Regions from separate parts of the Pseudomonas sp. GW821-FHT07F05 genome, predicted to be linked through region 1. Evidence: predicted binding sites of a transcription regulator. Region 1 holds the regulator's gene; the other holds the start of a gene.

Region 1 (3,411 bases):
GTTAAAACCCTTCCTTTTTTGCTCGGCCTGGGCGCAGCACTGGGAAGCGCGAGCGCCTGGTCTCTGCCGACGGATCGCGATCAACCCATCCACATCCAGTCGGATGACGCGCAGCTGGACGACAAGCAAGGCATCGCCACCTACAAAGGCAATGTCATCATCACCCAGGGCACGATGAAGATCACCGGCAACACCGTGACCATCACCCGTACACCGCAGGGCGACGTGGACGTGTTCACGTCCGTGGGCAACCTGGCCTACTACGAGCAGAAGCCATCGGTGGACAAGCCGATCGTTCAGGCCTGGGGCGTCACTATCCAGTACTTCGCGGCCCAGAACCGCATCGTGCTGATCGACAAGGCCAAAGTGGTCAACGACGGCAACACGTCCGAAGGCGAGAAAATCGTCTATGACACCGTCAAGCAGGTCGTGAACGCCGGTCGTGCCAATGGCACCAAGGTCACCGCACCACGCCCTCGTATCGACATGGTCATCCAGCCGAAAAAGAAAACCGACCAGCAGAAGGCCCAGTAATGGCGACGCTGAAAGCCCAGCACCTGGCCAAGGCCTATAAAAGCCGCCAGGTCGTACGTGACGTCAGCCTGTCCATCGAGAGCGGCCAGATCGTCGGCCTGCTTGGCCCCAACGGCGCCGGCAAGACCACCTGTTTCTACATGATCGTCGGCCTGGTTCAAGCGGATCAGGGTCGCGTCCTGATCGACGACCAGGACGTCAGCCATCAGCCGATGCACGGCCGTGCACGCGCCGGTATTGGCTACCTGCCACAAGAAGCGTCGATCTTCCGCAAGCTCTCCGTCTCGGACAACATCATGGCGATCCTGGAGACCCGCAAGGAGCTCGATCGCGCTGCCCGCCGCAAGGAGCTGGAAAGCCTGCTGCAGGAATTCCACATCACCCACATTCGCGACAACCTGGGCATGAGCCTGTCGGGCGGTGAACGTCGCCGTGTGGAAATCGCACGCGCCCTCGCCACTTCGCCGAAATTCATTCTCCTCGACGAACCCTTCGCCGGTGTTGACCCTATTTCCGTAGGCGACATCAAGCAGATCATTCACCACCTCAAGGCCAAAGGGATCGGCGTGCTGATCACCGACCACAACGTGCGTGAGACGCTGGATATCTGCGAAACCGCTTACATCGTCAACGATGGACAGCTGATTGCCGAAGGCGACGCCGAATCCATCCTGGCCAACCAGTTGGTCAAGGAAGTGTATCTGGGTCACGAGTTCCGCCTGTAACCGCAGTGATGACATGAGGTTGTGCGGTTCCCGCAATGTGCGCCATCGCCAACCTCGTTTTTTAATTGTCATCACACTCTAGGCAAACCCTCCAGCTTCAGGCATATAATTTGCTTAAGTTGGCGCCCTCGGCGCCCTGCTAGTAAATGGCGCGCAGTGCGCCGGCGAATAAGGTGTTAAGCCCTGCCATGAAACCTTCGCTAGTCTTGAGAATGGGCCAGCAGCTGACGATGACACCTCAGCTGCAACAGGCAATCCGATTGCTTCAGTTGTCGACGCTGGATCTCCAACAGGAAATTCAGGAGGCGCTGGAGTCGAACCCGATGCTGGAACGGCAGGAGGAAGGCGACGATTTCGACAACGCCGACCCCTTGGCGGATAACGTAGAGCAAAAGCCCAACGCTGATGTTCAGGAACCCACCTACCAGGAATCGGCGCCTACCGTCGACAATCTGGAAGACGGCGACTGGAACGAGCGCATTCCCAACGAGCTGCCCGTCGACACCGCGTGGGAAGACGTCTATCAGACCAGTGCCAGCAGCCTGCCCAGCAACGACGATGACGAGTGGGATTTCACCACCCGCACCTCCGTTGGCGAGAGCCTGCAAAGCCACCTGCTGTGGCAACTCAACCTGGCGCCAATGTCGGACACCGATCGCCTGATCGCCGTGACGCTGATCGACTGCATCAACAATCAGGGCTACCTCGACGAAACACTCGAAGAAATGCTCGACGCCTTCGACCCTGAGCTCGATATCGAGCTAGACGAAATCGAAGCCGTTCTGCACCGCATTCAGCAGTTCGAGCCTGCCGGCATCGGCGCTCGCAACCTGAGTGAATGCCTGCTGCTGCAGCTTCGCCAGCTGCCCGCCAAAACCAAGTGGCTGGCGGAAGCGCAGAAGCTGGTCAGTGACTACATCGATCTGCTCGGCAGCCGCGACTACGCGCAACTGATGCGCCGCATGAAGCTCAAGGAAGACGACCTGCGTCAGGTCATCGAACTGGTCCAGAGCCTCAATCCGCGCCCCGGCTCGCAGATCGAGTCCAGCGAAGCCGAATACGTCGTCCCTGACGTCATCGTGCGCAAGGACAACGAGCGCTGGCTAGTGGAGCTGAACCAGGAATCCGTGCCGCGCCTGCGGGTCAATCCGCAGTACGCCGGTTTTGTGCGTCGCGCCGATACCAGTGCCGACAACACGTTCATGCGCAATCAGCTGCAGGAAGCTCGCTGGTTCATCAAGAGCCTGCAGAGCCGCAACGAGACGCTGATGAAGGTGGCCACGCAAATCGTCGAACACCAGCGAGGCTTCCTCGAGTACGGTGACGAGGCCATGAAGCCCCTCGTTCTGCATGACATCGCGGAAGCGGTCGGCATGCACGAATCGACGATCTCCCGGGTGACCACGCAGAAGTTCATGCACACCCCGCGCGGGATCTACGAACTCAAATATTTCTTTTCCAGCCACGTCAGCACCTCCGAAGGCGGCGAATGCTCGTCCACGGCGATTCGCGCGATCATCAAAAAACTGGTCGCTGCGGAAAATCAGAAAAAGCCGTTGAGTGACAGCAAGATCGCTGGTTTACTGGAAGCACAAGGCATTCAAGTGGCCCGTCGCACAGTCGCCAAGTACCGCGAATCCCTTGGGATCTCGCCGTCCAGCGAACGCAAGCGACTGATGTAAAGGTCACACGTCAAAGCGTTCCAGTGGCAGGCATTACGCCTGCCTCTTAATGCACTGGCAACGAAGGAGAAGCTGTATGCAAGTCAACATCAGTGGACACCAGCTGGAAGTGACTGAACCTCTGCGTACCTACATCGGCGAGAAACTCGCCCGATTGGAACGCCACTTTGACAAGATCACGAATGTGCAGGTCACCATGGAGGTCGAGAAGCTCAAGCAGAAAATCGAAGCCACCTTGCACGTTCCTGGCGCTGAAGTGGTTGCCAACGCCGAACACGACGACATGTACGCAGCCATTGACCTGCTTGCCGACAAGCTTGACCGCCAACTCAAAAAACATAAGGAAAAACAGCAAAGTCTGCTGCAAGGCGCGACTGCTCGCTGACACTCCCCACCCATGATCCGACTTGAAAATATCCTGACCCCTGGCCGTTCACTCGTGAACGTGCCAGGCGGCAGCAAAAAAGCCG
Region 2 (3,411 bases), on a different contig from region 1:
AAAGCCCAAGAGGGGTTCCAGTCGGAACCCCTCTTTTCGTTCACGCCGTCAGCGATCAGACCGCTTGGCGAGTCATCGCTGCGATCGCGTCCACCGACTCGCGAATCAGCGCCGGCCCTTTATAGATAAAGCCCGAATAAATCTGCACCAGACTCGCCCCCGCCGCGATCTTCTCGGCTGCGTGCCTGCCTTCGGTGATGCCGCCAGCGGCAATGATCGGCATACGCCCACCCAACTCACCGGCCAGCACCTTGACGATGTGCGTGCTCTGCTCGCGCACCGGCGCGCCCGAAAGCCCGCCCGCTTCGTCACCGTGGGGCAAACCCTCCACGCCCTTGCGGCTGAGGGTGGTGTTGGTCGCGATCACCGCGTCCATCCCCGATTCCAGTAACGCGCTGGCGACCAGCACGGTCTCTTCGTCGCTCATGTCCGGGGCAATCTTGATCGCCAGCGGCACGCGCTTGCCGTGGATCAGCGTCAGCCCTTCCTGACGCACCCGCAGGGCTTCGAGCAGTTGCTTGAGCGAATCGCCGAATTGCAGGCTGCGCAATCCCGGCGTGTTGGGCGAGCTGACGTTGACGGTGATGTAACTGGCGTGGGCGTACACCTTGTCCAGGCAAATGAGGTAGTCATCCACGGCGCGCTCGACCGGCGTGTCGACGTTCTTGCCGATGTTGATGCCCAGCACGCCGTTGTACTGCGCGGCCTGCACCCGGCTCACCAGATGGTCGACGCCCAGGTTGTTGAAGCCCATGCGGTTGATGATCGCCTGGGCGTGGGGCAGACGGAATACGCGCGGTTTTGGATTGCCAGGCTGCGGGCGCGGCGTGACGGTGCCGATCTCGACGAAACCGAAGCCCAGTTGGGCGAAGCCGTCGATGGCCGCGCCGTTCTTGTCCAGCCCTGCCGCCAGCCCGACCGGGTTGGGGAAGCGCAGGCCCATGACGGTCACCGGCAACTGCATCGGCGCCTTGTTGAACAGGCCGTTGAGCCCCAGACGCCCGCCCGCTCCGATCAGGTCAATGGACAGATCGTGGGAGGTTTCCGGGGAGAGTTTGAACAGTAACTGGCGGGCCAGGTTATACATGGGCGGGGGCGGCTCGATTGCGGCTGGGATCAGCGGCGGATTATAAACGCCGGTGCGGGCGAAGCGCGAGGCATGTCGAGAACTTTGCTTACAACCTCGGCTCCCGCTGGCATATGGCTTGCTTGGCGTCCTGTATCGACTCGATCCAATGGCGGACCGAGCCACAGGACAACGACGTCGCTGGCGCCCCGGTTCAATCGGGGCGAGGCGGCGTTTTTTTTGGACGATCGGCAGCGCTGACCAGCGCGTCGGCCTCCGCGCGGAATGGCAACCATGACTGAAACGCTTACCCCCTCGCTGGCCTGGGTCAACGGCAGCGATGCACCGGAACTGACCAGTGTCGACCTCGGCTTCATGGCGCTGACCGACAGCGCCTCACTGATCGTCGCCGCGACCCAGGGCTTCGCTCAGCCCTATGGCCTGCACATCAACCTGCACCGGCAGACATCGTGGGCCAACCTGCGCGACAAACTGGTCAGCGGCGAACTTCACGCCGCCCACAGCCTTTACGGTCTGGTCTATGCCGTGCAACTGGGGCTGGCCGGGCCGGCAAAAAACATGGCCGTGCTGATGGGGCTGAACCAGAACGGCCAGAGCATCAACCTGTCGAGAGCGCTGCAGGATGCCGGCGTGACCACTCCTGAGGCACTCGATCGGCGCACGCACCAAAGCGACTCAAAACTGACGTTCGCCCAGACCTTCCCCACCGGCAATCATGCGTTGTGGCTTTATTACTGGCTCGCGAGCCAGGGCATTCATCCGCTGCGCGACGTCGACAGCGTGGTGGTGCCGCCGCCGCAGATGGTCGAACACTTGCAGGCCGGGCGCATCGACGGCTTTTGCGTCGGCGAGCCGTGGGGTGCCAGCGCGGTTCAGCAGAACCTGGGCTTCACCCTGGCGACCTCCCAGGCCATCTGGCCGGATCACCCGGAAAAGGTGTTGGGGTGCAGCCTGGAGTTCGCCGAGCAGTACCCAAACACGGCGCGGGCGCTGGTGATGGCGGTGCTTGAAGCCAGCCGTTTCATCGAAGAGAGCACCGACAACCGGCGCAGCACCGCGCAGCTGCTCAGCGCCGCCGAGTACGTGAATGCACCGGTCGGCGCCATCGAATCCCGGCTACTCGGCGAGTACGACGACGGGCTCGGCAACCGATGGCACGACCACCACGCGATCCGCTTCCATGGCGACGGTCAGGTGAACATGCCCTGGCTGTCCGACGGCATGTGGTTCATGACCCAGTTCCGCCGCTGGGGTTTGCTCCGCGAAGACCCGGATTATCTCGACGTCGCCCGCAGCGTCCAGCAGCTCGACCTGTACCGCGAGGCCGCCGACGCGCTGGGCATCGTCGTACCAGTGTCGCCGATGCGCAGCAGCCAGTTGATCGACGGCAAAATCTGGGACGGCAGCGACCCGGCGCGTTACGCCCGCAGCTTCAAGCTGCACGCGCTGGCCGATGCCGCCCTCGTTCATGCTGATCGCTGAGGAGACGCCAAGATGCTGCGAATCCTGTTGATCAACGACACCCCCAAAAAGGTCGGGCGCCTGAAAGCGGCGCTGACCGAAGCCGGCTTCGAGGTCGTCGACGAATCCGGGCTGATCATCGACCTGCCCGCCCGAGTCCAGGCCGTGCGCCCGGACGTGATCCTCATCGACACCGAATCGCCGGGCCGTGACGTGCTGGAGCAAGTGGTGTTGGTGACCCGCGATCTGCCGCGCCCCATCGTGATGTTCACCGACGAGCACGACCCGGTCGTGATGCGTCAGGCGATCAAGTCCGGGGTCAGCGCCTACATCGTCGAAGGCATTCACGCGCAACGCCTGCAGCCGATTCTGGACGTGGCCATGGCCCGCTTCGAAAGCGATCAGGACCTGCGCGCGCAACTGCATGCCCGCGACCAGCAACTGGCCGAACGCAAGCGCATCGAAACGGCCAAGGGCCTGCTGATGAAGATGAAGCAGTGCAACGAAGAAGAGGCCTACACCCTGATGCGACGCCAGGCCATGAGCCGGCAGCAGAAACTGATTCAGGTGGCGGAACAAATCATTGCCATGAGTGAGCTGTTGGGCTGAGCCTTTCCATTTTGGGGCTGGCCGTGCTTGTTTGATCCAGACGGTTTCACCCAACCCGTCTCTCCAGCCCACAGCTCGCGGCGCACATTTGGCCCATGTATTGCTAGCTACACATCACAGGTAGCCAACGGCGGTTGCCCACTCACGACAAAGACGTCGCACCCCTTCGCGAAAGCGCACAGGGCTGCGGCGTTTTTCGTTTTTGCCCTGAACACATCGGGGCGGGTGGAGTGCCGGTCTGGTGCTTCGCCTGC

The links. The regulator sigma-54, encoded in region 1, starts transcription at its own class of promoters, with help from an activator protein. The targets are predictions, from matches to a motif close to ANTGGCATNNANNTTGCTNT.
Region 2: the regulator sigma-54 is predicted to act here: its motif matches at 1,193-1,212, upstream of AC07RO_RS25740 (CmpA/NrtA family ABC transporter substrate-binding protein).

The regions. Positions count from the first base shown of each region.
Region 1 covers NZ_JBWKQL010000001.1:208,655-212,065, reverse strand. Annotated here, with positions in the region: gene lptA (lipopolysaccharide transport periplasmic protein LptA) at 1-534, shown strand, start outside; gene lptC (LPS export ABC transporter periplasmic protein LptC) at 1-5, shown strand, start outside; gene lptB (LPS export ABC transporter ATP-binding protein) at 534-1,259, shown strand; gene AC07RO_RS01025 (RNA polymerase factor sigma-54) at 1,448-2,941, shown strand; gene hpf (ribosome hibernation-promoting factor, HPF/YfiA family) at 3,018-3,326, shown strand; gene ptsN (PTS IIA-like nitrogen regulatory protein PtsN) at 3,339-3,411, shown strand, end outside.
Region 2 covers NZ_JBWKQL010000020.1:30,303-33,713, reverse strand. Annotated here, with positions in the region: gene AC07RO_RS25745 (quinone-dependent dihydroorotate dehydrogenase) at 56-1,087, opposite strand; gene AC07RO_RS25740 (CmpA/NrtA family ABC transporter substrate-binding protein) at 1,361-2,569, shown strand; gene AC07RO_RS25735 (ANTAR domain-containing response regulator) at 2,582-3,157, shown strand.